DNA from 3 places in the Proteus faecis genome. Region 2 is predicted to be linked to each of the others. Evidence: predicted binding sites of a transcription regulator. Region 2 holds the regulator's gene; each other region holds the start of a gene.

Region 1 (10,794 bases), 520 kb from region 2:
AGCGCCAACTTGAGGTATACAAGCGTAATGCTGAACGTAACTGTGTTTTGCTCAGTTGAGTTTCATCTTTTAGATCTTCAACAAGATCTTGAAAAATGCCAACTTTCAAAGGGCGAGCTTCACCCTCAGCAATAAAACACTTAGGGAAACGTTCAGCTAAAAAAGCGATGATTTCTTTACTACTATTCAACTTAGGTTGATTTTCCATGAAATTTCCTGATTACAACGGTTTTGCCAACCAGCGCAGGCATGAACAAGCGACATTATAATAGTGTTGCCAACAATTTCTATGGCAAACGCCTGTTAACTTACACAAAATTCACAATATTTTGCTGTATGACAAGTTTTTAAATGCTCGCAGAGCACGTCACACAACGCTTTAAGCCCATTTTCATCTTTTTTATCAAAACGATCAAAAATAGGACTATCAATATCGAGAACGCCGATAATTTGTCCATTTACTTTTAAAGGTAGAACAATTTCAGACTGACTTGCGCTGTCACAAGCAATATGACCACTAAATTGATGAACGTCACTTACTCTTAAAATTCTATTTTCAGAGTATGCGGTTCCACAAACTCCTTTCCCAAAACCTATTCTGACACAAGCAATTTTGCCTTGAAATGGGCCAAGAACTAATGAGTCACCATCATTAAGATAAAATCCAACCCAATTTATCGTATCTAACTTCTCGTAAAGAAGCGCGCTGGTATTAGCAAGTGATGCGATAAGATCATTTTCACCAGACAACAAGGCTGACAAATTATCAGTGAGTTCCTGATAAAAAAGCGATTTTGGCATCATTAAACCTTATTTACGTAACTAAAATAGATAACATACTCATAATTTAGCCTATTTTATCTTGGGGTTGAATACTCCATTTTCAAGAATTGGGCAAAAAAACGATAATATTCCCTTAACACCCACAAAAAAAATCAGACACTTTGTATTGTAAAATGAAAGGCATAAATATAATAAAAATGATAACTTGTGAACCATTGAGTATAGGTACTTTTTTTTAGCTTAATCAAACGATAACTCTTCAGAAAACCAACTTAGGCGAATTAACGAGCGACACAGTGAACAATATTGCAACAAAGGAAAAGAAATCAATACGCTGTCAAGAGTGTGACCACCTCGTGACACTACCTCTTGCATTAAAGCGTGGAGAGGATGCTTATTGCCCGCGTTGCCAAGCCAAACTTGCATCTTATCGACATTGGTCATTAACTCGCCTACTTATTCTCTCTATTACAATGCTTATTTTGGCATCCATAGCATTTACTCAGCCATTAATTAAGATCCACCTATTAGGCACAATGATAACTGCAAATGTGGTTGATGGTATTCGCATGATGTCAGAGCAAGGTTCTCCTCTTACGGCAACAATGGTCGCCTTTTGTGCTATCGCAGCCCCCCTTAGCCTCCCTATCGCTATTTTATATCTCCATTTAGGAGCGCGCTTACGCCTTAATCTTCGCCCGGTCTTATTAATGTTAGGAAAATTAAAAGAATGGGTAATGCTAGATGTCTATTTAATTGGGCTTGGTGTTGCAACAATAAAATTAGGCGATTATGCAACCGTCTATATTGGCAATGGTCTAATTGCCTTTGTTTCTTTAATGATACTTAGTTTATTAATGCTAATTAACATTAATATGGACCAACTTTGGCAACGTTTTTATCCGCAAAAAGAAATAGAAAACAGTCCTGCAACTTGCCATTATTGTCATTATCATTTTAAAAGAACACCATCAACACACTGCCCACGTTGTAAATCTTGCTATACCCCAAGACAGCCAATGAGTTTACAAAAAACATGGGCAGCATTAATTTCAGCAATAATTCTGCTAATACCAGCAAATTTATTACCTATTTCTATTTTCTATTTAAATGGTCAACGTAGTGAAGATACTATCTTTTCAGGTGTACTTTCCTTAGTGAATTCAGGCAATACCCCGATTGCGATTATTGTTTTTATTGCCAGTATTTTTGTACCTTTTTTCAAGATTATAATTATGCTGGGCTTATTATTAAGCATTCATTTTAATTCTAGTATTGACCCTTTACTTCGAATGAAACTATACCGTTTCGTCTCTTGGATAGGACGATGGTCAATGCTTGATCTTTTTGTGATTGGGCTGATGATGTCATTGATTAATCGAGATCAATTGATGACTTTTACAATGGGGCCAGCGGCTTTTTATTTTGGTACTGCGGTTATTCTTACTATCCTTGCCGTTGAATGGTTGGATAGTCGTTTATTATGGGATACTTATGCAACAAGAAGAAAACGACGTTCAGGACACACAAGCCCAAATACGCCGCAAGCGTAAAATTTCGACATTTTGGCTTCTCCCTGTTATCGCCATGTTTATTGCTAGTTGGTTGCTTTTCCAACATTGGCAAGATAAAGGTATACAAATCACGATTGATTTTCAAACCGCATCAGGAATTGTCTCTGGCAGGACACCTATTCGCTATCAAGGCGTTGATGTGGGTCTTGTTAAAGATGTCACTTTAAGTGATGACTTACGCCAAGTGATTGTTACGGCTGATATCCGCAAAGATCTTGCGACAGCACTACGCCAAAACACACAGTTTTGGTTGGTTACACCTAAAGCTAGTCTTTCCGGTGTATCTGGACTAGATGCTTTAGTTGGTGGTAACTATATCAGCATGTTACCCGGGGACGGTGAAAAGCAGTTTAAATTTATTGCTCAGGATGTTCGTCCTCAAGCTAATATAGATAAAAATCAGCAATTAATAACGTTAACAGCAGATAAATTGGGTTCACTCAATGTTGACTCTCAAGTTTATTATCGTCAAGTTCCTGTTGGTAAAGTATATAGCTATGCAATTCGTCCTGATAATCAGGGTGTTTTTATTGAACTTAGTATTGATAAACAATATGCCCACTTAATTCGTCAAGATAGCCATTTCTGGAACGTCTCTGGCTTTCAAGGTGATTTCAATTTAAAAAGTGGTGTATCAGTAAAAATGGAAAGTGTTTCTGCTTTAATCAATGGTGCAATCGCTTTTGATTCCCCGGAAAATAGTCCTCCAGCACAAGAGAACCAGCAATTCGTTTTACAATCAGCAACCTCTGTAGATGCGGGTAAAGCGATATATGGCGAAGATGGATTAATTATTTCTCTAACCAGTGAAGAAAGTTGGGGCGTTGATGCAGGGCAACCTATTCTTTTTAGAGGAATAACTATTGGACAAATCATTCAGCGTAATATAAGTGATGACGGGGTTATTTTTGATGCAATTATTGCCCCTGAATATAAGCATTATATTTATGAAAATAGCAAATTTGTTGCCAATAGCCGAATTAACGTCAACATGGGCCTAAATGGCATTGAAGTTCAAGGTGCGACACCTCAAGAATGGCTTGAAGGAGGCATTCATCTTATTCAAGGTACTAAAGGCTCACCTAAAGAACAGTATCGTCTTTATCGTAACGACTTTTTTGCTAAAGCCAGTGTGAATGGCAATGAATTACCTGTAACACTCACTTTAAAAGCATCAAGCCTTCCCGGGATACAAAAAGGTTCTGTGGTTCTTTATCATCAATTTCAAGTCGGTGAAATTACTGATGTTCGACCTTTAATAGATGAATTTGATATTGATGTATATATCTCTAAACAATATCGTCATCTACTCACAGAAAAAAGTGTCTTCTGGACTGAAGGGGCTGCTAAAGTATCTGTTAATGGCTCAGGATTAACTGTCGAAGCAACGCCATTAAATCGCGCATTAAAAGGCGCAATCAGTTTTGATAATTTCGAAAATATCAATAGTAACGTTTCACGTTACAAACTCTATCCATCAGAAACTAGCGCACGAGCTATCGGTGCACAGATTACTTTAAAAACCTATGATGCCAGTAAACTCTCTGAAGGAATGCCAATTCGTTATTTAGGAATTGATATTGGGCAAGTCGAATCCTTGATCCTTTCACCTGATAGAAAAGCAGTGACTGTATCTGCTGTACTCTATCCTGATTATGTCAAAACCTTTGCGAGATCAGGCAGTCGCTTCGCTGTTGTTACTCCTGAATTAACAGCATCGGGATTAGATAACTTAGATTCACTTATACAACCATATATTAAAGCAGAGCCCGGCAATGGGGGTGTATATCGTAAATTTGAATTACAAACATCCAACATTACAGACTCACGCTATCTTGATGGATTAAACCTTGTGTTAAATGCCACTGAAGCGGGCTCGGTACAAATTGGTACACCAATTTACTACCGTGGTTTGGAAGTCGGCGCCGTAACAGGCCTTGAACTAGGTAACATGTCTGACAGAGTATTAATTCACATCCGTATTAGTAAAAAATACCAATACCTTGTTCGAAATAATACAGAGTTTTGGCTCTCATCTGGATATAACTTCTCGTTTGGCTTAACTGGTGGTGTTATCCGTAGTGGAACATTTAAGCAATTTATACGTGGTGGGATCACTTTTGCAACCCCCCCGTCCACACCATTACAAGCAAAAGCAAAACAGGAACAGAATTTCATTTTAAATGATAAAGAACCTAAAGATTGGAATGAATGGGGAACGGCAATACCTAAACCTTAAAAATTAGATAATTCAGCCCTATTTCAGAAGATTTATTTAAAGCGGATCACAAAAAATGATCCGCTTTTTTTATTTTCAAAAAACATTTTGGAAATCGATTCCATTTATACTATGCTTAATTCTGTTTGGTCAAAAAGCATTCTTTGAAATAAATGCCTCTAACAAAACATAACGGAACACAACATCGCTTAAACCGGAGTTTTATTATGAAAAAGATAACGTTGAAAATTGCTTGCTATGAAATTGAAGATATTACTTTAAAACACTCTTCCGATAATCAATTAGCTTATATTCATATACCATGTGATTATGACAAAGAATTTTGCATGCAATTAGATGGATGGGATGAAAACACCAGCATTCCAGCCCAACTGAAAGATCAAAATATTCTGCTTTATCGCCATGCTTATGATAAAGATAATCACCACTGGATTTTAAAAGTGGCATAACGAGGATGCTAAAGCGAAATAAAAAAAGCCAGATAAATCATTTATCTGGCTTAGGGAAATGGCTCATTTTGAGCCGTGCGCTAAAAAGTAAAATGTTGCTTACGGCATAAACAAAAATCGAGAACTCACTCAGACTTTCTCAGACTTTTCTATCTCACAACCTACTGTTAAATATTAGCTAACAATATGTAAAGATCCAGTAAACAACCTAGTAGCACACTATTTTCTACTCAAAAAATCGTTGTTATTTATTTTTATTATTTAAATCAACATGATAAAAATAAAAAATTCTTATCTATATTATCAATCAATTGATTAATTGTTCTCACAAAGCGACTTAATCGCGCTCTGTATCACTTCTACTGATTTTTTCTTTTCAGGTGAATGAGGATCTGGTAGCAAAATAACATCAATTAGCTGCGCTTTTACTTTGCCACTTTCCATTTGTTTCATTGCAATTTCATTAAGAGGATACTGCATCAGTGTTGCTGGATTAATCACAAACCAAGCACCATCAGCACGACAATTAAGCATCACTTCTTCACGTGTAAATGGCCAATCGTCACCAAATTGAAGCTTACTGACCGTTGAAATAGGTGCCGCCGAGAATGCTTGAAAAGTAAAGAGCATTAACATTCCCGCGAATAAGAAACGTTTCATGTAGATATCTCACTTAAGAAATTAGGTTTTTTAAATTATATCGCAATCTATACAGGTGAGTTAATCGCAAAGATGGCTACGGTAAAAATAACCATTGTTCCAAATAATAGTTCAAGCCAACTATTTACTAGCAGCCATTGAAAGTTATTTTTCTTACGAATATGAGGAACTAAGACATAACGATTGATTACAGCTAAACCAAGCATTAACAACACTAAACTAATTTTAAGCCATAACATGCTTTGGTATTCAGATGATAATTGTACTGCTGGCCATCCAGGAATTAACATAATGGCACTGATAATACCGGTAATCGTCACCAATAAAACAGCAAGATGACCAAAAAGTGAAAACTGCTTCATTGTACCAATGATAGGCCTGATCATCCCATCTGCAAGCTCATCTTTATTCCGTAAAAACTGCAAACAAGTGACAAATGGCCATAAACCACCAAACCAATACGCTGCGCTAATAAGATGAATACTTTGATTAACTTTATAGAATATCGCTTCTGATCCTGTAAACATAGCACCATGACCAATTGATGCATGTAAAATCAACATAATTGAAGAAATAATTAATAAAGAAAAGTTGCGAATATAGCGTTGGTGTATAAATAAAATAGCCAATGCAGCGGTTGCTAATACCAATTGCCATTGCCAAATTTGACCAAACGAAGTACCTAAGACGGCTCGCCATATTTCAAATGACCAAGCATCTTCCCAACCATCCCCCATAATACCAGATTGCACAATCATCCATAAATAAGTCGTAATAAAGACGATAACAGTGCTAATAGCTAATGCGGGGCGCAAACGAACCTGAATAAGAGGAATGAACTTATCTTTAGCAAGAATGGCAGCCGAGAAGCTCAGTCCGAACATAAACATGACTGCCACGAAATGGAAAAAACGGCATAAAATATAAACGTCTTCAGGTGTCATTATTTTACACTAAATTGATAAGAACCTTTTGTCTTGTGTCCATCAACAGAAACAACATTCCAATTAACTAAATAATCACCTTCTGATAAATCACTTTCTAAAGGCAATAATAATTTAGTATTGTTAACGGGATCTAAAGTCAGTTTTCCTACGGTGATTTCTTTGCCATCACTATTAGTGACTTTGATTTTGCTAAAAGCTAATTCAATACCTTCAGAAAAGTCTAGCGTGATAACTTTAGGCGCTTGTGCTTGTTCAATAGCAGCACCTTCAGCAGGTAACTGTGATTTTAAGTGTGCATGTGCTAATGCTTGTTGGTATGACATACCAAGGAATAAAACAGCAATAGCCGATAATTTACCCCAAGATGTCTTAAGTGTATTTAATGACATAATAACCTCTTAAATTACAGGTGATTTTTTTATTTATGAAAATATTTTATAGCAATTTTACGTCAAGATCTTTGCTTCTTGATATTAGAAATAAAAGGTTGTGAACTAGCACTCAAAATATATGTTATTTAGAGCAGTTTCTGTTTCAAATATCACCCATTTTTACACTTCGAAAAAATATAATACCCTTATTGACAGTCTAAACAGTTCAATACATAGCCAAATACAACTAAAAGTAAAATAATCCCCCTGTATAAATAGCATTCAATAAGTATTTTTAAGAGCAAAAAAACAATATTAGTAAGAGAAAAAATAAAAGATAAGAATAGTAAGGAAGGCGATGCAGAAGAATAAAAAACGCCCTGCTATTCGTTCACAGCAGAGCGTAATAAGTCATTTATTAGCTTAGGCCTAAAAATTAAACATGTGCAGATGCTGATAATGTGTTCAGATCTTTATCTAATAAGAATAAAGCTTTGCCACTGTCACCAACCATTGCTAATTTATCTAGGATTGATTTGAATAATTTTTCTTCTTCATGTTGCTCTGCAACATACCATTGTAAGAAGTTAAATGTCGAATAATCCTGAGTTGTCATTGCAACATGTGCTAATTTATTAATCTCAGATGTAATATGCTTTTCATGTTTGTAAGTTTTATCGAACAACTCAGCTAATGATGAAAACTCAGCAGGTGGAGCTTCAATCGCTCCAAGTAAAGGCATTGCACCTGTATCACTTAAGTAATCAAATAAACGGTGCATATGTTCCATTTCTTCACGAGAGTGAGCTTTTAAAAATTTAGCAGCACCATCAAATCCTTTATCGTCGCACCAAGCACTCATTTGCAAATACAGATTTGCCGAGTAAAACTCTAAATTTAACTGTTCATTCAATTTATTGATCATATCTTGATGTAACATATTTTACGTCCTTTGCGATGAAAATTAACATTATGGGTATTATGCACAGTTAAAAATAAAAATATAGCGATTTAGGTGTGGTTTATTTATTTTTTCAATTAATTACCTGTAATAAAAATAAAAACCAATCTCATTTGTAATATGTTTTTAATACTCTTAGAAAGCTAAATAGCACTTATTATCATTAAGAGTAAATATGCATTTATCCATTAAAGAAAAAAATCATAACAAGTTGAAATATATGAATATTATTTTTTAGTTTCAATTTTTCATATTTATTAAACTTTTCTTTATAACCCAAGATATACAAATTAATATTAAATAAAGATCATATCTTACCTATGAAAAATATAAAAAATAATCTTTGTCATATATCAACAAAATAATATCTATAACTATCAATACTAGAAAAATAAAACATCCATCCATTAGCTATTATTATTCGCTATTTTTTATAATTTCCATTTGATATTGCTACATATTCGTTTGCTCAGACATCCATTCTTTTTCACTTTTTTTCATATAAAAAAATACATAACTCTCAAAAAATAAAAATAATTTCAATTTTTGTGCAGTTTTTCATTTTGACTGATAAGATTAGTAGGTAACTCATATTTGTATGCACAAAAAATTAATATTAAAGCCCTAATCATAATAAAAGGTTAATTAGGAGCCACTATGACAAAAACAGTGTTAGTACCCGTTGATTTTACAGAGCTTGGTTTATTGGACAAGGTTGTGTCTCATCTAAAAGCATTGTCTGTCGCTGACAAATTGAATATTCATTTTTTATCAGTCATTCCAAGTTATGAGTCTTTTGTCGGATTTGCATTTGCAGGACAAGACAGACTAGCAAGTGACAAACAACGGATTGAAATTGCATTATCCACACTAAAAGAAAACTTATCGCATATTGACATTCCCAATAGTACAACTCAATTTTATGTATCTATAGGTAATCCTCGCGATAAAATTTTAGAAACCGCAAAAAAAATTCAAGCAGAGCTAATTGTCATTGGTTCTCGTAATCCAGGTATGAAAACTTATCTTCTAGGTTCTACCGCATCTTCTGTGGTCAGTTATGCAGAATCATCTGTATTAGTCGTGCGCTAATCGCCCACCTCATCTTCCATAAGAAATCTGGTATTTGTCATAAGCCAGATTTCTTATTCTTTTCACTATAAAATCCATTCAAAATGATATTTTATTTTATCGTTCTTATCTTTAAGAGTAATGATTAAAAACATATTCTGAAACAATAAGATAATTATTAAAAAACACCACAAACATATTCACTTTAATGCTTTTTATATAAACAAATATATTTATTCATCTCATAATAAATTTATATTGTTCATAATGTTAAATTATGTAAAGATACTTTTTCTATTAAGACTAACTTTAATCAATAGGGTAAAAAGAATTAAAATGAATAAAGAACTTTCTGAAAAGTGGCAAGAGCGTTTTTCATTTTTTGACAAATATGGTTCACCTAAAACACCAGAATTTAAAGCAGCTTATAAAGAGCTAGCCTTTGGAAAACGAATTCTTATTGGAATGAATATCTGGGCATTTTTCTTTGGTTTTATTTACTTTCTTATTTTAGGTTTATGGCGTAAAGCATTAACATTATTTGCTATTAATATTGCTATTTTTACAATTATTGGTTTTTTACCTGTAAATAATGGTGTTATCAATGTGGTGGGTATTGCAGTTAACATTTTATGGGCTATAACAGCCAACTATGCCTATTACTTAAAAGAAACTAAAAATGATCAAAGTTGGAACCCATTTGAAGGTGTTCTGTAATAATAAAGGGGGTAATGCCCCTTTATTTTTTCTAACTCTTTTCTTTATTAATAACATTATATCCCCTGCCTTTATTTCATAATAACGTTATCTATTGTTGTATTTAAACACTTTTATCTAATTTAAATAAAATAATTAAATAGCATTAAAAGTTTTTTATCCCAAAAGGACTCATTGTTAATGCTATAATTCATTAACGCTAATTGGGGGAAAACGTATGTCTGAACATTTTCAAGGCAAATTTGAAGCTGAACTAAAATATCACCTTCAAAATCCAGAAAATTTTATTAATGAATTAAAAAAAGCAGGTGCCACATTATTTACGCCTGAAAATAAAGAAACAGATTGGTACATGGAACATGATAATACTGAATTTTCAGCTCCTACTATCAGTTTATGTATAAGAAAAATGCATCCCGCAGGAATAAATCTTCTTATCGTTAAAGGTCCTGATTTATCGCAATGTGAAGCGGTTCGTATCGAAGATGCAGAAAAAACTGTCTCTATATTTACGACTCTTGGCTACCATTGTATTCTCAATTATACAAAATCAAGAGAAATTTATTTTCTAGATAAGTTTCATATCACTATTGATAAGTTAGATAAATTAGGCTCATTTGCTGAGTTTGCCATTATGACTGACGACCCAAGTAAACTCCCACTCTATATTGACCAACTAAGGCATTTAGCCACAAAATTTGGCTTCACAGATAAAAATCTTGAGAAAAAGAACTATAAAACACTAATGTTAAATAACTTAAAATCATAAATACATTTATCCCTTCACGCTATCATTCTTTAGGGATCTTTTTGCTTCTCTCTCACTTATAACGTTAGAGTCTCTTATTTGTTCTATTAAATAAACAAAAAATAATTTAATTTATTGCTGTTTTAATCATTATTACTTTTTTATTTTATAAATAGAAGCACTCACACTATTTAAACCTAATTGTTTAAAAAGAAATGAGTTAATTACATAAAATTAATAATAAATCAACAGGTTAACTACCATTCTCTAAGGA
Region 2 (10,794 bases):
TTCCTGCACGATGTAATTCAATTAACTCTTTATATGTCGCCAATGGCGTGCCACCAGTCGGTAAACCAAGTACGAAAGGGCGTTCTGCCGTTGGATTAAATGCGTTGATTTTCTCAACGATGTAATTTGCAGACCACTTACCAACTTGCTTTGCCGTAGATAGGGGGATTAACCTCATAGTAACCTCATAGAAAAAAGACAAATCTGATAATTCAGTAACGTGTTATTTCATCATGTGATTATCAGTAGCTCATCTATAACACGAATTTCTTTTCATTTTTAGCTGATGATCGAAATGTCCCGCCAAAAGATATTTTTAATCATAAAATAAGCTTTCTGACTTAGCTAGCATTTAAGCTAAAAAATATACGACATTGGTGACTCAAATCACAAATTATGACTAATTAATTTGCGATACGAAATAATTTTTTTAGACTAAAAATGGAATTAAATAATTAGCTCATCAATTTTGTTACAAAATATGAATGAGTATGAATAAGATCCCGCATAGGGGCTATCCAAGGGGGAGTTTGTGAATATTTTAAGTTATCTGCAGAAGATAGGGCGGGCGCTGATGGTGCCTGTTGCTACATTACCTGCAGCAGCAATTCTGATGGGGATTGGCTACTGGATTGATCCAGTAGGCTGGGGTAGCGATAACGCGCTTGCTGCCTTACTTATCAAATCTGGTGCTGCCATCATCGATAATATGTCAGTCTTGTTTGCCATTGGTGTTGCTTATGGTATGTCGAAAGACAAAGACGGTGCTGCCGCTTTAACAGGATTTGTTGGGTTCTTAGTCGTGACAACACTTTGCTCTCCAGCAGCGGTGTCAATGATTAAAGGCCTACCTTTAGAAGAGGTTCCCGTTGCTTTTGGTAAAATAAATAACCAGTTTGTTGGGATCTTGGTTGGTGTCCTTTCTGCCGAGCTTTATAATCGCTTTAGTAGCGTTGAATTGCCTCGCGCATTGTCATTCTTTAGCGGTCGCCGTTTAGTTCCTATCTTAACCTCATTTTTAATGATTATCGTTGCCTTTATTCTGATGTATATCTGGCCTGTGATTTATGGCGGATTAGTCAGCTTTGGTGAAAGCATTAAAGATATGGGGGCATTAGGTGCGGGTATTTACGCATTCTTTAACCGTTTATTAATTCCAGTGGGCTTACACCATGCGTTGAACTCTGTATTCTGGTTTGACGTTGCTGGTATTAATGATATTCCTAACTTCCTAGCAGGTCAGCAAGCTATTGATTCTGGCTTAGCAACAGTGGGGGTTACAGGTCGTTATCAAGCAGGTTTCTTCCCAGTAATGATGTTTGGTTTACCGGGGGCAGCTCTTGCTATTTATCACTGCGCACGTAAAGAGCACAAAGCAAAAGTGGCTGGTATTATGATGGCGGGTGCGTTTGCCGCATTCTTCACCGGTATTACTGAGCCGCTTGAATTCTCCTTTATGTTCGTGGCACCAGTGCTTTATGTTATTCACGCATTCTTAATGGCGATTTCTGTTTATATCGCGGCAAGCATGGAGTGGATTTCAGGATTCGGCTTTAGTGCAGGCTTAGTGGATATGTTCTTATCTTCACGTAACCCACTAGCTGTTCATTGGTACATGCTGATTGTTCAGGGTATTGTTTTCTTCTTTATCTATTACGGTATTTTCCGTTTCACTATCACTAAATTTAACCTGAAAACACCAGGTCGTGAAGATGAAGTGGTTGGTGATGAAACGGCGGATGGTTATGATGAAGATGTCAAAACAGCGCCAGCAAATAGTAAAGAAGGTATCCAGCAAGAAGCTCGTCAATATATCGCGGCTATCGGTGGTTCAGATAACTTAACCGGTATTGATGCTTGTATTACCCGTTTACGTTTAAATGTAAAAGATGCCACAGTTGTTAATGATGCCTATGCAAAACGTTTAGGTGCATCAGGTGTTATTCGTTTAAACAAACAAAGCGTTCAAGTGATTGTGGGTACGCGTGCTGAATTAGTTGCTAACGCTATGCGTGAAGTATTAACTCAAGGCCCTGTGCCGGCTTATGAAGCGCCTGCTAGTTCAACAGTATCTATGGAGAAAACAGCAGTAAAACAAGCCAACACAACTGCAAAAGTGTTACTTGAAATGATTGCACCTTTTGATGGTGAAGTCGTGGCATTGAAAGATGTGCCTGATGAAGCGTTCTCTAGTGGTGTTGTTGGTGATGGTGTAGCGATTAAACCAACCTCTAATATCGTGATGGCTCCAGCAACAGGTACGGTGGTTAAGATTTTTGATACAAACCACGCATTTTGTATTGAGACTGACAATGGTGTTGAAATCATCGTGCATATGGGAATTGATACCGTTGCGTTAGGTGGCAAAGGCTTCAAGCGTCTAGTTGAGGAAGGTGCAGAGGTTAAAGTTGGTCAACCTATCTTAGAATTAGATCTTGAATATCTGAATGCTAATGCTAAATCGATGATAAGTCCTGTGATTGTTAGTAATATCGATGATTTTGATAAGATTGCTAACCCCGTTGCCGGTGTTGTGGTCGGAAATAAAACCATTATCTACAATGTGATAAAATAAATTCTATATAGATATTTAATCCTCTATAAAGAGATGGTTAAATAAGACGATAAAACGGGGAGTCTTTTGAACTTCCCGTTTTTTTATCTCTATTTTGATAAATATCTCAGGGGTGTATTTAGCTAAGGTATTTATGAAACCTGCTTATTGGATTATAGTGGGTTAATTATGCGTTTTGCTTTGAGGAAAAAATGACCATGAATGAGGCAGATGCCCGCCCAACGAACTTTATTCGTCAAATTATTGATGAAGATCTGGCTACTGGGAAACATGATAGCGTTCATACGCGTTTCCCACCTGAACCTAATGGCTATCTTCATATCGGCCATGCGAAATCAATTTGCCTGAATTTTGGTATTGCTAAAGATTATCAGGGAAAATGTAATCTACGTTTTGATGATACCAATCCAGTAAAAGAAGATATTGAGTACATCAACTCAATTCAAAAAGATGTTCAGTGGTTAGGTTTCCAATGGGAAGGTAGCATTCATTACTCCTCAGATTATTTTGATCAGCTTTATCAATATGCGATTGAGCTGATTAATAAAGGCTTAGCTTATGTTGATGAGTTAAGCGCTGAAGAAATTCGTGAATACCGCGGTACATTAAAAGAGCCAGGTAAAAACAGCCCTTATCGTTCACGTAGCGTAGAAGAGAACTTAGCGTTATTTGAAAAAATGCGTGCTGGTGGTTTTGAAGAAGGTAAAGCCTGTTTACGTGCAAAAATTGATATGGCATCACCGTTTATTGTTATGCGTGATCCTGTGCTTTATCGTATTAAATTTGCTGAACATCACCAAACTGGAAATAAATGGTGCATTTATCCTATGTATGATTTTACCCACTGTATCTCTGATGCACTGGAAAATATCACGCATTCTTTATGTACTTTAGAGTTCCAAGATAACCGTCGTTTATATGATTGGGTATTGGATAATATCACTATCCCTTGTCATCCTCGTCAATATGAATTCTCACGTCTTAATCTTGAATACACAGTGATGTCAAAACGTAAGCTGAATCAGCTTGTGACAGAAAACATTGTCAATGGTTGGGATGATCCTCGTATGCCAACGATTTCAGGCTTACGTCGTCGTGGTTATACTGCAGAATCTATTCGTGAGTTTTGTCTACGTATTGGTGTAACGAAACAAGAAAACAACGTCGAAATGGCAGCGTTGGAATCTTGTATTCGTGATGATTTAAACGAAAATGCACCACGTGCAATGGCGGTTATCGATCCCGTTCGTTTAGTGATTGAAAATATGCCTGAAGGTGAAGAAATTCTTGTTGCACCAAATCACCCGAATAAACCAGAAATGGGAACGCGTGAAGTACCATTTAGCCGTGAGATCTATATTGATCGCGCTGACTTCAAAGAAGAAGCAAACCGTCAATATAAACGTTTGGTGCTAGGTAAAGAAGTGCGTTTACGTAATGCTTATGTTATTAAAGCAGAACGTGTTGAAAAAGATGAGCAAGGTGAAATTACGACTATTTACTGTACCTATGATGCAGAGACTTTAAATAAAGATCCTGCTGATGGACGTAAAGTAAAAGGCGTTATTCACTGGGTAAGTATTCCACATGCTGTTCCTGCTGAAATTCGTCTTTATGATCGTCTATTTAGCGTACCAAACCCAGCAGCAGAAGATGATTTCTTATCAACAATCAACCCTGAATCATTAGTTATTCGCGAAGGTTTTGTTGAACGTAGCTTAAAAGATGCAGCTATTGAAAAAGCGTATCAATTTGAGCGTGAAGGCTACTTCTGTGTTGATAAGCTTTCAACGGCAGATAAACTTGTGTTTAACCGCACCGTAGGCTTACGCGACACTTGGGCGAAGATTTCTCAGCAAGGTTAATCTAACGCACTTTAAGTCACATTAGTATTTTAATGAAAAATGCTCGGTAATTATTTATCGAGCATTTTTTTAGTTGTTTTACACCTTGGTTTGTATGATTTTTCATCTATTGATATAAAATATTTACTACTCTTAATTTGATTGATTGGTCATTTTCTCTTTTTTCGGTGATAAATTTTCATTTATTTCAGTTGAAATAATTTATTCACTATCACTTTATTCTTTTGTTTTTTCATACCATCACGCTAAATAAAACTGTAATAATAAAAGTGTGATACGAGCCATATATTTCACATCGTTAAAAAAGATTATTTATAAATACTGCTTATTATTCCTTTCTGTCAAAACGAAATTTTATATCATTTAATGATTTTTTTATAAAATAGAGTTAAATCAATCAATTATGAAATTTTCAAATCACTCTTTATAAAAGTAAAAAAATGAAACGATTATTGTGTTATGTGCCCTTTGTCATATTTTGATAAAAATTCTTTTTTTTAGGTTGATAATTCGCGTCGCGAAAAATATGCTGTTTCTAACCTAATTTAGGTTTTTTCCCCACTTGGGGTTTTATATTTGGAAATAGGCATTGTGCTTATTTCTTTTTTAGTCAAAGTCAAAGAGGAACAATGCTATGGTTATGCAACATGCTAAACCAGGCAGGGTGGCACTTGCCGTTATGGGCGCATTGCTTGTAACTGCACTACCTGCAAAAATGTCTCATGCTGAAGGGTTTATTGATGACTCAACCTTAACGGGTGGTCTTTTTTATTGGCAACGTGATCGTGATAGAAAAGAGTTAACACCAAATAGCCCCGATTACGGCAAATACAAAGCTAACTTACACCATTCTACATTCAACGCTAATTTAGATTTCTCATCTGGTTACCTCGGTGATTTTATCGGTATTGATTTAGCTGCTTTTGGTGCGGCTGAATTGAATAACAGTGGCCCTGCGGCACCTAATGAAATCGGTTTTAGTGACGCTAAAAGTCGCTGGGATGAAAAATGGACTGGCGATCGCAGTGGCTTAAGTGTTTATAAAGCGGCTGCAAAATTCAAATTAGGCAATTTCTGGGCTCAAGGGGGATATATTCAACCTAAAGGTCAAACGTTATTGCGTCCACATTGGAGCTTCTTACCGGGAACTTACCGCGGTGCAGAAGCGGGTGCTGTTTTCGATTTCGATAAAAGCGGTGAATTATCTTTCTCATATATGTGGACAGATGAATATAAAGCGCCATGGTATCGGAATATGTACAACTTCCGCAAAGCGGATCTAGAAACCAATATCAGCTATCTTCACTCTTTCGGCGCCAAATATGATTTTAAAAATAGCCTAGTACTAGAAGCGGCATTTGGTCAGGCCGATGGTTATATTGATCAGTATTTTGGCAAAGTTTCTTATGATTTCCCAATTGCTGATAATGCATTAAGAACGTCTTACCAATTCTACGGTGCTAAAGATAAAGTGACCGGCGGTGGCGTTAATGACGTTTATGATGGGCTGGCATGGTTACAAGCACTGACTTTTGGTTATACCTATAATGTATTTGACTTCAAAGTAGAAGGAACATGGGTTAAAGCTGAAGGTAATCAAGGTTATTTCTTACAACGTATGACGCCGGGTTGGGCAACATCAAATGGTCGCCTTGATATCTGGTGGGATGGTCGTTCAGACTTTAACGCTAATGGAGAAAAAGCACTTTATGCTGGCGTTATGTATGATCTGAAAAACTGGGATCTATCCGGTTGGGCTGTAGGTACCTCTTATATTTACGCATGGGATGCTAAGCCAAGTGGTAAAGCCATTTATGACCAAGGTCAGCGTATTAGAGAAAGTGCATGGAATGCGGATATTATGTATACGGTTCAAGAAGGTCGCGCTAAAGGCACTCTCTTTAAGCTTCACTATACCCGTTATGATAATCACTCTGATATTCCAAGTTATGACGGTGGTTTTAGTAATATTTTCCAAGATGAAAAAGACGTTAAGTTTAACGTGATAATGCCATTCACTATTTTCTAATATCGACATAAGGATAAAGTGTATTAATTGCACTTTATCCTAAATAAAACTAAAAAGAATTAAATACGATTACGATAAATAAAATAAGTCGTAAAAAGGTAGGGGTGCGTTAATTAAGAAGTAGAAACAAAAGAGTTGAAGTAAAAGTAGTAAACAGTTGTTTTAAAATAGTGGTATGCAGTTGTAGTAAAAGTAATGAAGTAAAGTCGTCATGTCATATCGTCTGAGATAAATGTAAGTGGGTTATGTTTATCTCTTGCGCTTCAGTTATTTCGCAGAATTTGCGTAAGGTATTTACCCTAAGTAAAGGCAGTCAGAGTGGGTATCGTAGTGGGGGGTAAATACCTTTATTTTTTCATTCCTTTCTTTTTCGTCCTTTTCATCCTTGTACGTTTTTTTATTCTATGGCAAATTTCTTGCCGTTCATTTTATCTCACCTTATTTATTATTTTGCATTAAAAGCTGTTTGATAATGCAAGTTTCCAGGAAGAAGCATGTTAAAACGATTGGATGATTTTTTATTAGAACCACCATTGAAACCTTTTAAAGGTATAAAACGATTTATTATTGAATTTCTTTTTTTTGGTGTGAAAGAGGCGCGGTCTTGTTTATTTGCGGGATTTTTCTTTTTTATTTTATTTGCAACACCAAGTAACGGTATTTTTGGCATACCTCGTTATGATGTACTTCTTATTCTCGCTATCGCTTTTCAATTATGGATGGTGTGGGGAAAGTTGGAAACATGGGATGAATTAAAAGCGATTTGTTTTTTCCACATTGTTGGTTTTGTGATGGAGCTATTTAAAACATCAGCGGCAATTGGTTCATGGAAATACCCTGATTTTGCTTACACAAAATTGTGGGAAGTCCCTTTGTTTACAGGATTTATGTATTCTGCGGTAGGAAGTTATTTAATTCAAGCATGGCGTTTTTTTAAACTTCGTATAGATAATTACCCACCTTATTGGCTGGCAACATTTGTTGCTCTTGCTATTTATATTAATTTCTTTTCTCATCACTTTATTGGTGATTATCGATGGTACTTAACTGCCTTTATTTTAGGTCTTTACGCTCGTAGTGTGGTTTATTTTACGCCTTATGATACAGAGCGAAAGATGCCCTTATTACTTGCTTTTGTTCTAATAGGTTTCTTTATTTGGCTTGCTGAGAATTTCGGTACATTTTTTGGTGTTTGGCAATACCCTAACCAAATTGGTGCTTGGTCTGCAGTACATGCAGGCAAATGGGGCTCTTGGTCACTATTGGTTATTGTTACATTTACGATTGTGGTGCATTTAAAACATGTCAAACACAGTATTAGTGTGATGAAGTAACGATATTTATATTACCTAATTTTGAATAATAAAAAAGGAACTGTTCACAGTTCCTTTTTTTTACTGAGAGATTATCCAGAATGAATTATTTCTCATCATGTGCATGGCTATCTTCTTTGCAATTACCTTCAGCGCAGTGGCCATATAAATAAAGGCTATGATTGGAAAGTTTGATACCATGACGTTCAGCGATGTTTCTTTGGCGTAATTCAATTGCATCGTCTGTAAACTCGATAACTTTACCACAATCAAGACAAATTAGATGGTCATGATGGTGTTGTTGAGTTAATTCAAATACTGATTTACCACCTTCAAAATTATGTCGGGTAACAATACCAGCATCATCAAATTGGTTTAAGACGCGATACACTGTAGCCAGACCAATCTCTTCACCGATATCGATGAGTTTTTTGTAGAGATCTTCAGCACTGACATGATGGCACTCAGGATCCTGGAGCACTTCCAAGATCTTTAAGCGAGGAAGTGTAACTTTTAACCCAGCATTTTTTAACGCTTTATTATTGTCGGTCATGCGGATTTAATCCTGTTGCTAATGGTGAATTTAATTTTTGTGCTCACAAATAGGTTTTATTCATTAATACTCGGGTGAATAAATAACCTCATTGATTATAGGCATGATATTTAAAAATAAACACCCCACCTATCACACTATCTTAGCACACCATTGAATAATTATCATTCTCAATATTGAGAATTTATTTTACCCCAGAATTTCGTCTAGGCTCATTTCTTCTTTGATTTGAGCAACCCAAGCGTCAACACGCTCTTCGGTTAATTCTGGTTGACGATCTTCATCAATTGCAAGACCGATAAAATGATTATCATCAGCAAGCCCTTTAGAGGCTTCGAAATGATAACCTTCAGTTGGCCAATGTCCTACGATAATTGCACCACGAGGCTCAATAATATCGCGGATAGTACCCATTGCATCACAGAAATATTCTGCGTAATCCTCTTGGTCACCACAACCAAATAGTGCAACAAGCTTGCCATTGAAATCAATATCTTCTAGTGTTGGGAAAAAGTCATCCCAATCACATTGTGCTTCACCATAATACCAAGTAGGAATACCTAGTAACAGAATATCGAACGCTTCGATGTCTTCTTGACTAGATTTTGCAATATCATGAACTTCGGCATTATCAGCGCCCAGTCTTTCTTGAAGCATTTTGGCAATATTTTCTGTGTTGCCAGTATCACTGCCGAAGAATATTCCTATGATTGCCATAAAGTGAGATAACCTCTTTTATTCTAAATTCGTTATATTTCAAATTGTAGCGTTATTGACTACGTCTATTCTCACTAGTTACATACTTTTTGTATGTTTCTAGTGACTCATTCACTTGTCACCTAGCTACACTTCAAAATATTTAGAGTATATTTGTCTGTGTTTGAACAATTACTAGTGAAAGATAAGCATTGTGTTTTCATCATAGAAAACTAAAAATGTATTTTGACGAAAATAGCAGGCTAATTCTGTCGAATTTGTGTGGTTTATCTGCTAGCTATTCTTGTTTTGATGCATTTTTAAGGCGTGATTTTGCGCCAATTGCTCTAGTAATATTTCTTCAATAAGTTCACTACGACTGACGTTTCTTTCTGTCGCTAACTCATTGAGAGCATTCACTGCATCTTCATTTAATTTTAACTCAACTCGACGTAATCCATTAACTCTATCACGTCTTAATTGATTGCGTTTATTAATTCTAAGCTGTTCATCCCGAGAAAGCGGGTTTGTTTTAGGTCGCCCAGGTCTGCGTTCATCTGCGAACAAATCCAGTGTGGTGCGATCAGTTTGTTCTTTTGCCATAAATTTTGCTGTGAAAGGGCGTATACCAATGACTAAATTGCGAAACGCCCAATAATACCCCACATAGTGATGTCTCGCCACTGCTTCCTGAATTTAACCTATTGTGATTTGGTCTTTTTATCAACAGACACAAATTTTAAGCACAATAATTATACACTCTATTAAATTCTCATTTTTCAGTGACGTTATTTTAAACAGTAAAGTCTATTAATTAAGCTTTTTCTAAAAAACGACGAATGGCCTTAATAACGGTATCTGGTTTTTCTGAATGAACCCAATGCCCTGTGTTTGCGACAACAAAGGCAGTCGCGAGAGGAAATTGGCGAGCTATATTTTCACGATACTCATCTAAAATATAAGGTGATAAACCGCCACGAATAAATAATACAGGATGATGCCAAGCCGGCACCTCTTGCCAGCCAATAATGTCTGAATAAGCATTTTTTATTGCAGGTAAATTAAATAGCCATTTACCATTTTTGAATGATTTGAGTAAAAATTGGATCACACCTTCCTCTTCAATAAAAGGGCGCATGATTTCCACAGCATCTTGACGGCGTGTGACTTGAGCTTCCGTTACGGCTTCAAGCGCAGCAAAAATTTTGTCATGACGGCGAACGTTATAAGCAACAGGGGACATATCAATCACAACAATATTTGCGATACGTTCGGGAGCTAACGCTGTCATCGCCATCGCAATTTTGCCTCCCATTGAATGCCCAATAATAATGGCTTTTGAGATAGTTAAGCTATCAAGTAATGCGAGCACATCTTGTGCCATATCTTGATAATTCATACTGTTGCTATGAGGAGAATGTCCATGGTTACGCACATCAATTTGTATTACGGTATTATCTTGACGAAGTGCGCGACCTAAAACACCTAAATTATTGAGATCACCAAAGAGACCATGAATTAAAACGATAGGTAAATTAGATGCAGGTGTAGTTTCAGGTTGGTGTAATTGATAATTTAATAATGTATTGAGTTTCATATTAATGACCAAAATGATTGCGATTTTCTTCTATGATGACATGCACAAGATGCTAAGCCAACTTATCGCGATAAGATGAAAGAGTAATGAAGCTTAGAAATAATTGATAAGATAAATTTATAAAAAACTATAAAAATAATGTTTTGTAGATATATATTCTAAAGTT
Region 3 (10,794 bases), 580 kb from region 2:
CAATTAAGATCACTTGAGCTTGGTCAAGATTACGTAATGATATGCCATCATCATGGGAAAGGGTGTATTCGATGGCAGCAATACGAGCATCGTATTTACTAAGATTTTTTTCAGTTAATCCATGGGTTTTATTTAATTTTGGTGATGCGTTGATCCCCATTTCTTTTTCAAGTGGTATTACGAGAGATTGCACAATATCCTGACAAAAACCCTCACTGCTATTTATTATCTGTTTAACTTCAGGACTGATAATCGAATAAAAAACAAGAGGTTTAGCGCCACTCTTTTTATAAATTTCAGAGATTTTCTGTTTTATTTCTTCAGCTCTTTCCACCGTAGAAACAAAAGGTAATGTATAACTTTTCATTTTTAATGGAAATTGAGAAAGTACCGCATGACCTAATACTTCGGCAGTAATCGCTGTACCATCCGAGATAAAAAAGACTGTTCTATCAATAGGTTCATTATTATCACAATTAATAGAATTTAAGCTTAATATCATAACGCGCACCTTTTTTTAGCTGAATTAGCAAATCAAACAATATTATCTAAAGCATTTTTAGTGATTATAAAGGATAAAAAAATAAAGTTTTCTGGTTGATCGATTCACCTTTCTATATTCAGCATCACATTGTGATACGCTTATTTACGTTGTCATTTTGACAGCGGGTTTTTCTTTTTTTCTCTCTCTCATAATTGTTTAAAAAAGGATTGTTCTCAATGTCCAGCAATAGCCTCACCCCGTGCAATGTGCTTTGGTATAACCAATTGGGTATGAATGACGTTGATCGTGTTGGTGGGAAAAATGCTTCCCTCGGTGAAATGATCACAAACCTAGCGGAACTGGGTGTTTCTGTTCCTAATGGGTTTGCTACCACAGCGCAAGCGTTTAATGATTTTCTGGAACAGAGCGGTATCAATCAGCGTATTTATGAATTACTTGATAGTGTTGATGTTGATGATGTTAATCAACTGGCTCAAGCAGGTAATCAAATTCGCCAGTGGGTAATTGATACACCTTTTACGCCTCAGTTTGAAAAAGATATTCGTGACGCTTATCTCACATTAAGTGAAGGTGAATCTGAAGCTTCATTTGCCGTTCGTTCATCTGCAACTGCAGAAGATATGCCTGATGCTTCTTTTGCAGGCCAACAAGAGACGTTTTTAAACGTTCAAGGTATTGATGCCATACTTGTTGCAATCAAACATGTGTTTGCTTCGTTGTTTAACGACCGTGCAATCTCTTATCGTGTTCACCAAGGTTATGATCACCGAGGTGTTGCGTTATCTGCGGGTGTTCAACGTATGGTGCGTTCTGATCTTGCTTCTTCGGGTGTGATGTTTACTATCGATACTGAATCAGGCTTTGATCAAGTTGTCTTTATTACATCAGCTTATGGTTTAGGTGAAATGGTTGTACAGGGTGCAGTTAACCCAGATGAGTTCTATGTACACAAGCCAACTTTAGCAAAAGGTTTACCTTCTATTGTTCGTCGTAATCTTGGTTCTAAAAAGATCCAAATGGTTTATGCAGACAGTGTTGAACATGGTAAACAAGTTCGTATTGAAGATACACCAGAGTCACTGCGCAATCGTTTCTCTTTGACTGATCATGAAGTTCAAGAGTTGGCTAAACAAGCTGTATTGATTGAACGTCACTATGGTCGTCCAATGGATATCGAATGGGCTAAAGATGGCCATAATGGTCGTTTATACATTGTTCAGGCTCGCCCAGAAACAGTTCGTTCTAACCAACAAGTTATGGAACGCTATCAATTAAATGAAAGTGGCTCTGTTATTATTGAAGGCCGTGCTATTGGTCATCGTATTGGTACAGGTGCCGTTAAAGTTATTCATAACTTAAGTGAGATGGATAGAATTGAAGCGGGTGATGTGCTGGTTACTGACATGACAGACCCAGATTGGGAACCTATCATGAAAAAAGCCTCCGCGATTGTGACTAACCGTGGTGGTAGAACATGTCATGCTGCAATTATTGCTCGTGAGTTAGGTATTCCAGCTGTTGTTGGTTGTGGTGATGCAACAGAATGTATTACTGAAGGACAAGTTGTAACCGTTTCTTGTGCTGAAGGTGACACAGGATTTGTTTACGATGGCAAACTTGATTTTTCTATTCAGAGCTCCGCAATCGATAATATGCCTGAATTAGGGCTCAAAATCATGATGAACGTCGGCAATCCTGATCGTGCATTTGATTTTGCAGGTTTACCAAATGATGGTGTTGGTCTTGCGCGTTTGGAATTTATTATTAACCGCATGATTGGTGTGCATCCTCGTGCATTATTAGAGTATGACGACCAAACTGAAGCACTGAAAGCCGAAATCAATGAAATGATGGCAGGTTATGAGTCTCCTGTTGAGTATTACATCAGTAAATTAACAGAAGGGATTGCAACATTAGCCGCCGCATTCTGGCCTAAACGCGTTATTGTTCGTTTATCTGACTTTAAATCTAACGAATATGCCAACTTAGTGGGGGGCGATCGTTATGAGCCAGATGAAGAGAACCCAATGTTAGGATTCCGTGGTGCGGGTCGTTATGTTTCTGATGATTTCCGTCGTTGCTTCGCGCTTGAATGTGAAGCGGTAAAACGTGTTCGTAATAATATGGGCTTAGATAATGTTGAAGTCATGATCCCATTTGTGCGTACTGTCCGCCAAGCTGAAGAGGTGATTGACGAATTAGCGGCAAATGGTTTAAAACGTGGTGAGAACGGCTTAAAAGTCATTATGATGTGTGAAATTCCATCAAATGCCTTATTAGCGGATAAATTCTTAGAACACTTTGATGGTTTCTCTATCGGCTCTAACGATATGACCCAATTAACATTAGGTCTTGACCGTGATTCAGGTGTGGTTTCTTCACTGTTTGATGAACGCAATGATGCAGTGAAAGCACTATTATCAATGGCAATCCAAGCTGCAAAACGTAATGGAAAATATGTGGGTATCTGTGGTCAAGGACCTTCTGATCATGAAGATTTCGCACAATGGTTAATGGAAGAAGGAATTGATAGTTTATCTTTAAACCCAGATACTGTAATTAAAACTTGGGTAAAATTAGCGCAATAGAATTAATATCATCGCTATAAATAAAAAGCTCACAATATAATGTGAGCTTTTTTTATACAATTATATAAATAATAGGTAAAAAAAAAGCCTATCATGGGCTGACAGGCAAAGACTACACACAGCAATATTTTATATTCTTTAATTCCGCCAATTAATTTATTAATATGTACGGCGAAATTATTAATTTGATGAAACATTTGTTTCGTTGATATTTATATTAAGAGAAATGCGTTAATTATGCTCTAAGAATTATCTCAATAAAAAGATTATTGGTTTATTTAAAAGTGAATATAACTTGCTGGTAACAAACAGGTTTAAAAAAATGTAATTTGTTTCAGAATGTAAGTTTTAATATAAAAATATAATGGTTTATTCCTAAATTGATAATCTTTATTAAACTTTGCTCTGTTATTTTAGAGCATGTAAGTAGCTACACTTACATGCTCCATTATTATTTATTCTTTTTCAATAAAGTTTTTATTCATAAATTCTACTGTTTCTGTTAAATCAGGATTAGGTTTTGGTACTTCATTAATCCATGCATTTAATAAGCTATGAGCAACAGCAAGAACAACAGGGCCAATAAATAATCCAATCATACCTAATGTTAAAATTCCTCCAATAACACCCGTGAGAATTAATACCATAGGTAAATCAGCTCCCATTTTGATTAAATAAGGTCGTAATACACCATCCATTGTTGCAACAGCGCCACCCCAAATCACCATGACAATGCCCCATGTTGTATCACCCGTCCAAAATAACCATAAAACTGAAGGGATCAATACTAATAAAGGACCTATTTGAGCAAGGCAGCAAATAAACATAATCACGGTTAATACCGTAGCATAAGGCACACCAGATACAGCAAGACCGATACCACCGACAATAGCTTGAATTAAGGCGGTTAAAACCACACCTAATGCGACTGCGCGAATAGACATGGATGCAAGTAAGATTGCCGCATCACCACGTTGACCCGCTAAGCGAATAGCAAAATGGCGCAACCAAGATACGACATTTTCACCTTGTAAAAACAGTAAGCCTGAAAATAACAACATCACACCCAAATGTAGGGCAAATCGACCAATATTTAAGGCTTGTGCAAAAAACCAGTTTGCAGCTTGTCCGACATAAGGCTGAATTTTTGAGATTAACGCATTGCCCCCAGTGACAAGAATAGAGTGCCATGTATCATAAAGCGTGCTACCTATCATAGGGATATCGTTAAGCCATAATAATTGAGGTGGTTGAATATTCGAAGGTGATTTTGCTAATTCAATTAAAGGGGCACTATTATCAATGACGCTACTAATTAATAAGATAATAGGAATAACGAAGATCAGTAATATCAAAATCATCATGATCATGGTTGATAGCCAACGATACTTTACTCGCTTTTCAAGAATAAGAAGTAAAGGCCACGTTGCTACAACAATCATTCCAGCCCAAATGAAACCCACAATAAAGGGATTTAGGATCCAAAAACTGGCGATAATAAAAAAAGAAATAAAAAGAACAGTGAATAAAATTTTGGGTATATCTGTATGGATCTGCGGTTTTTCCATGGTTTTAAATCCCTACACGAATAAAAATGCTAGAAGCAGATGAATAAACATTGCAAATATCACGTTGTTTATATCACTACTCAATTTGCCAGAATTGTATGATAAGGTGAACAGGTATCGGTCTGAAAGTACAAAATGAGGCAAAGTACCTCTTAGTATACATTTCAACATCTAAAATTAAGCAATGTGGACTATTAGATTAAAGAGCTATAACAAATGATCCCACGTATATCGCAAGCACCGCAAGTCAGTGAACTCACAACAGAATTTCTTGATACTCTTCGAAAAAACGGTTTCACCGGTGATATCTCCAGTAGTTATGCTGATAGACTCACTATGGCAACAGATAATAGTATTTACCAGTTATTACCTCAGGCGGTTGTTTTTCCTCGCTCAACAGCTGATGTAACTATTATTGCTCGCTTAGTTGATGAACCTCGATTTCATTCGCTCTCCCTGACTCCAAGAGGAGGAGGAACAGGTACCAATGGGCAGGCTTTAACAGATGGTATCGTTGTCGATTTATCTCGCTATATGAAACGCATCATTGAGATAAATCCAGAAGAACGTTGGGTGAAAGTGGAAGCAGGAGTGATAAAAGATGAACTTAATCTCTTTTTAAAACCTTACGGCTTCTTTTTTGCACCAGAACTTTCTACCAGTAACCGCGCTACATTAGGTGGAATGATTAATACCGATGCATCAGGGCAAGGTTCGATGGTTTATGGTAAAACCTCTGATCACGTTCTTGGTGTTAGGGCGGTTTTGTTAGGTGGTGAACTGCTTGAAACACGAGCTATGGATACCGCACTAGCAGAAAATATTGCCCAAGAGAGTTCTGCAATCGGTAAAGTTTATCGTACCGTTTTATCCCGTTGCAAAGAGCAACGAAAGCTTATTCTTGAAAAATTCCCGAAATTAAATCGCTTTTTAACCGGGTATGATTTGCGTCATGTCTTTAGTGATGACATGAAACGATTTGATTTAACGAGAATTTTAACCGGCTCTGAAGGAACGTTAGCTTTTATTACTGAAGCGACACTTGATATCACACCAATTCCTAAACAGCGTAGCTTAGTCAACGTGAAATACGACTCTTTTGACTCAGCATTACGTAATGCGCCTTTTTTAGTTAAAGCAAATGCACTGTCTGTTGAAACTGTTGATTCCAAAGTATTAAATCTCGCTCGTGAAGATATTGTTTGGCACTCCGTTAAAGAGTTGATTACTGACATACCTGATAAAGATATGCAAGGCCTTAATATTGTTGAATTTGCGGGTGATGATAAAAATCTTATCACTTCACAAGTTGCATCATTATGCCAGCGCTTAGATTCATTAATGAAAGAGGGTCAGGGTGGTGTGATCGGTTATCAAGTCTGCGAAGATTTGGCGGATATTAACCGTATTTATGCCATGCGCAAAAAAGCGGTTGGTTTATTAGGTAACGCTAAAGGGCAAGCAAAGCCAATTCCTTTTGTCGAAGATACCTGTGTACCACCAGAGCATCTTGCTGATTATATTACAGAATTTAGAGCATTGCTTGACAGCCATCAGCTCAATTATGGCATGTTTGGCCATGTTGATGCTGGTGTATTACACGTAAGACCTGCTCTTGATATGTGCGATCCACAACAAGAACTATTGATGAAATCTATCTCAGATGACATTGTCACGTTAACAGCCAAATATGGTGGGTTACTCTGGGGTGAGCATGGAAAAGGCTTTAGAGCGCAATATAGCCCCGAATTTTTCGGAGAAACACTCTATCATGAGCTGCGTCAAATCAAAACGGTGTTCGATCCTCGAAATAGATTAAATCCTGGGAAAATATGTCCACCTTTAGCGGTCGATGAGCCGATGAAGCAAGTTGATGCGATCAAACGAGGTACCTTTGACCGCACAATTCCTTTATCTGTGCGTCAAGATTTCAAAGGTGCATTAGATTGTAATGGTAATGGACTTTGCTTTAACTTTGATGCCAAAAGCCCAATGTGTCCTTCAATGAAAATTAGCGGACAACGCATTCATTCTCCTAAAGGACGAGCTGCACTCGTAAGAGAGTGGCTGCGCTTATTAACAGAGCAAGGCGTTAGCCCAAAACAACTTAGATCTAGCCTTGAAAATAATAAACCTAGCTTAAGAGGTTTAATTGAGAAAACACGTAATACTTGGAAAGCCAAACGTGGTGAATATGACTTTTCTCATGAAGTTAAAGAGGCTATGAATGGTTGTTTGGCTTGTAAAGCTTGTTCAACACAATGTCCGATTAAAATTGATGTACCATCGTTTCGTTCTAAGTTTACTGAGCTTTATCACCAGCGTTATTTACGTCCGTTAAAAGATCATATTGTCGCTAATGTTGAATTAACAACGCCGATTATGGCGAAAGCACCTAGATTCTTTAATTTTTTTATGAAACAACCGCTGGTGCAAACATTAAGTAAGCACACGATAGGGATGGTCGATTTACCTTTGCTGTCATCACCTACATTGAGACAGCAATTGGCTGGGCACAACGCGTTAGATATGACGCTAGAAGATTTAGAACATTTATCAGAAAAGCAACGTAGTCATCATGTGCTGGTGGTACAAGATCCTTTCACCAGTTATTACGATGCAAAAGTGGTTGCCGATTTTATCAAGCTAATTGAAAAGATTGGGTTTAAACCTGTCTTGTTGCCATTTTCACCTAATGGTAAAGCGCAACATATTAAAGGTTTTTTACAGCAATTTAGTAAAACGGCGCAAAAAACGTCAATCATGCTTAATCGTGTTGCAAAATTAGGCATCCCTATGGTGGGAGTTGATCCTGCATTAGTACTTTGTTATCGCGATGAATATCGTGAAATACTGGGTGATAAGCGTGGGGATTTCAATGTTCAACTTGTTCATGAATGGTTAAGTCAATTGGTATCTGAGCCAATAGCTGTTCGTGATGATGCCGAAAAATGGTATCTTTTCGGGCATTGTACAGAAGTGACGGCGCTACCACAAAGTATGAAACAGTGGCAGGCTATTTTCCAACGTTATGGGCAGCAACTCGAATTTGTGAGCACTGGATGTTGTGGAATGGCAGGTACTTATGGACATGAACTAAATAATTACGAAAACTCGTTGGGAATTTATCAACTCTCATGGGGTAATGCATTAAAAACATTACCAACAATGCGTTGTTTAAGTACTGGTTATTCTTGTCGTAGTCAGGTGAAACGTATTGATAATATTGAGTTAAAACACCCACTACAGGCACTTTTGGAGATTATGCCATGATATGGAAACGTGAAACGACAATTGAGCATCTTAATCATATCGGACAAAATAATATGATGAGCCATTTGGGCATTGAATTAACATGTCTTGGAGATGATTATCTTGAAGGAACAATGCCTGTTGACCATCGTACTAAGCAGCCTTTAGGACTTTTACATGGTGGTGCTTCTGTTGTTTTAGCTGAAACATTAGGTTCTGTTGCGGGTTATCTTTGTACTGAAGGTGAACAAAAGATTGTTGGGCTAGAAATCAATGCGAATCATATTCGTTCAGCGAGAGAAGGTAAGGTAAGAGGTGTATGCAAACCTATTCATTTAGGACGTTCACACCAAGTCTGGTCAATAGAAATATTTGATGATGAAGGTCGTCAAGTGTGTATTTCCAGATTAACAACATCTGTTATTTCTTAAGGAATAAAAGACATATGCACAAAGTGAAATACTCGCTTTGTGCGTTTTTTTACATTTATAGATAATATCAAAAAGAATAAAAATAGAGAGAGAAAATAAAATTATTTCTTTATTTAGATTTTATTTTTAATGATAATCATTATCTTCATAATAAAAGATAAGACGAACAATAATGTTAACTATTTCTAAATTCAACACTACAGTATTATTAATTGCAGGTTTATTAATCAGTGGATGTGATAATAATTCTACCTCTAAAACGAGTAACGATATAAGTAATATTCCAGTACAAACTGTTTCTGGTTTTAATATAGCTTATCCCACTTCATTTACAATGAGCAGAGAAGATACTGAAAATTATTTTAAATCATTACCAGATAATGTTCAGGATGTCACAACAGAAATGATGGTTTATAAATCAGAACCTATTTGTGATTTGGCAGAGGTTCGTTTGGTTTATTTTAAAATGAACGATACAATGAGTTACGATGTGGATGCAGGAGCACAAGGCATCGTTGATAATATTGCGATAATAGATGGCATGAATGAAATATCCACATCAATAAAAACATTGACTATCCCAAGCGTGGAAAGTCGACATGTCTTTTTTGAAGGAAAATATGCAAAAGAAAATGTGAGTTATGAAGGGGTTTTAGCAGCTGATATTAAAACGAATCGAGTATGGCAACTGCAATTGATTAGTAACTTCAATAGCCAATCAAACAAGCAAAAAAATAGTCAAACCCTTGAATGTACAAATAAATATATCCAAACCATCACTATTAGTAAATAAGTTCGAAGAGCACACAATCCAATAAGAGGTCACCACATAAGTGGTGCTATCTTGTCCCTTATTATAAGCATAAAAATAAATGTAAATGGAGCTAGTAAGCTGTATGTGAAAATACATTTTTATGCTTTTTTCTCTAAATTTCAGTGATAACATATAAAGTGTATTTATATTGCAACTTATATGCGTATTGTGCGAAATATAAGAAAAATTAAAAGTTTTATTTTTTGTAATCAAAAAACAGAAAAGTGTTATATTACATAGTGTTAACATTATTTCTTAACATAAAAACCGCAAAAATAGAACAAAAAATACACATATATAGAATATCCTTTCAAAAGACATGGTTGAAGTGATAAGGGTTATCATTACCATTAGTGTCAGGAAAGATATCAATCTCCTTTCGAAATGAGGTCAGAAATGACAAACAACGTTGAAACTTTTTCTCTTAATGACACAGCTTGGCAAGGCATTGTATTAACGGATAGTGCGGCAAAGCATATTTGCCATTTAATTGAGAAAAATCCTGAAAAACAAGGGCTTTTCTTAAGTATTAAACCCTCTGGTTGTACGGGGTATGGTTATGTTATTGAACTCGCTACTGCCCCAAATGATGATGATCTTGTTTATGAACATAATGGAGCAAAACTTTTTGTTTCATTAAAAGCAATGCCATTTATCGATGGGTTGGTTGTTGATTATGTTCGTGAAGGACTTAATCAAATGTTTAAATTTAATAATCCTAAAGCTCAAAACGTCTGCGGATGTGGTGAGAGCTTCGGGGTATAACATAGTGAAGTTAGATTATGTCTCAGAGCAATGTTGAAATTGGTGATGAAGTTCAGGGATGGTTAAGCGATCATCACTATAAAGAAGGTTTTTATACTGATATCTCAACCGATACCTTAGAAAAAGGATTAAATGAAGCGGTTGTACGTGCAATATCGGCAAAAAGAAATGAACCAGAGTGGATGCTGGAATTTCGTTTAGATGCTTATCGCCATTGGTTAGAAATGGAAGAGCCTCATTGGTTAAAAGCAGATTATCCATCACTTAATTATCAAGATTATAGCTATTATTCAGCGCCATCTTGCAGTTCATGTTGTGCCAATGGTAGTTGCGCTGGTGGCACAAATGAGGCGGTAGTGAGTGATAGACAAGCCTCGCAAGATTATTTAACTCAAGAAGTTGAAGATGCCTTTAACCAACTTGGTGTGCCTGTAAGAGAAGGGCAAGCCGTTGCTGTTGATGCCATTTTTGACTCGGTTTCTGTTTCTACAACATATCGCGAAGAGCTCGCTGAGCATGGCATTATTTTTTGTTCATTTAGCGAAGCTATTCAAGAATATCCTGATTTAGTGCGCCAATATTTAGGCACCGTTGTATCAAGCCATGATAACTACTTTGCTGCACTAAACGCTGCGGTCGCATCTGATGGTACTTTTGTCTATATTCCCAAAGGGGTTCGTTGCCCAATGGAATTATCAACTTATTTTCGTATTAATGCGGCTCAAACAGGTCAATTTGAACGAACTATTCTGGTTGCAGATGAAGGCAGTTATGTCAGTTATATTGAAGGCTGTTCAGCACCTGTTCGTGATAGTTATCAGCTTCATGCTGCTGTGGTTGAAGTCATTATCCATAAAGATGCCGAAGTAAA

Evidence for each region. The regulator Fur, encoded in region 2, represses iron uptake genes when iron is present. The targets are predictions, from matches to a motif close to ATAATAATGAGAACNACTATCAA.
Region 1: a site for Fur is predicted at 8,075-8,097, ahead of ftnA (non-heme ferritin). Genes of this name have one in related genera too.
Region 3: a site for Fur is predicted at 9,487-9,509, ahead of sufA (Fe-S cluster assembly scaffold SufA). Genes of this name have one in related genera too.

The regions. Positions count from the first base shown of each region.
Region 1 is NZ_JASVWV010000001.1:278,317-289,110, forward strand. It holds gene proQ (RNA chaperone ProQ) at 1-208, opposite strand, end outside; gene QSH13_RS01285 (GAF domain-containing protein) at 304-801, opposite strand; gene yebS (membrane integrity lipid transport subunit YebS) at 1,080-2,336, shown strand; gene QSH13_RS01295 (PqiB family protein) at 2,278-4,596, shown strand; gene QSH13_RS01300 (DUF1480 family protein) at 4,803-5,045, shown strand; gene QSH13_RS01305 (YebY family protein) at 5,361-5,705, opposite strand; gene copD (copper homeostasis membrane protein CopD) at 5,753-6,649, opposite strand; gene copC (copper homeostasis periplasmic binding protein CopC) at 6,649-7,041, opposite strand; gene ftnA (non-heme ferritin) at 7,460-7,963, opposite strand; gene QSH13_RS01325 (universal stress protein) at 8,642-9,076, shown strand; gene QSH13_RS01330 (DUF2628 domain-containing protein) at 9,392-9,772, shown strand; gene cyaB (class IV adenylate cyclase) at 9,990-10,541, shown strand.
Region 2 is NZ_JASVWV010000001.1:801,146-811,939, reverse strand. It holds gene nagB (glucosamine-6-phosphate deaminase) at 1-178, opposite strand, end outside; gene nagE (N-acetylglucosamine-specific PTS transporter subunit IIBC) at 533-2,575, shown strand; gene glnS (glutamine--tRNA ligase) at 2,773-4,440, shown strand; gene chiP (chitoporin ChiP) at 5,075-6,469, shown strand; gene QSH13_RS03790 (DUF817 domain-containing protein) at 6,964-7,803, shown strand; gene fur (ferric iron uptake transcriptional regulator) at 7,889-8,335, opposite strand; gene fldA (flavodoxin FldA) at 8,525-9,052, opposite strand; gene ybfE (LexA regulated protein) at 9,326-9,634, opposite strand; gene ybfF (esterase) at 9,846-10,628, opposite strand.
Region 3 is NZ_JASVWV010000001.1:217,116-227,909, reverse strand. It holds gene ppsR (posphoenolpyruvate synthetase regulatory kinase/phosphorylase PpsR) at 1-502, opposite strand, end outside; gene ppsA (phosphoenolpyruvate synthase) at 721-3,093, shown strand; gene ydiK (AI-2E family transporter YdiK) at 3,549-4,661, opposite strand; gene ydiJ (D-2-hydroxyglutarate dehydrogenase YdiJ) at 4,878-7,934, shown strand; gene menI (1,4-dihydroxy-2-naphthoyl-CoA hydrolase) at 7,931-8,344, shown strand; gene QSH13_RS01015 (hypothetical protein) at 8,517-9,137, shown strand; gene sufA (Fe-S cluster assembly scaffold SufA) at 9,555-9,923, shown strand; gene sufB (Fe-S cluster assembly protein SufB) at 9,941-10,794, shown strand, end outside.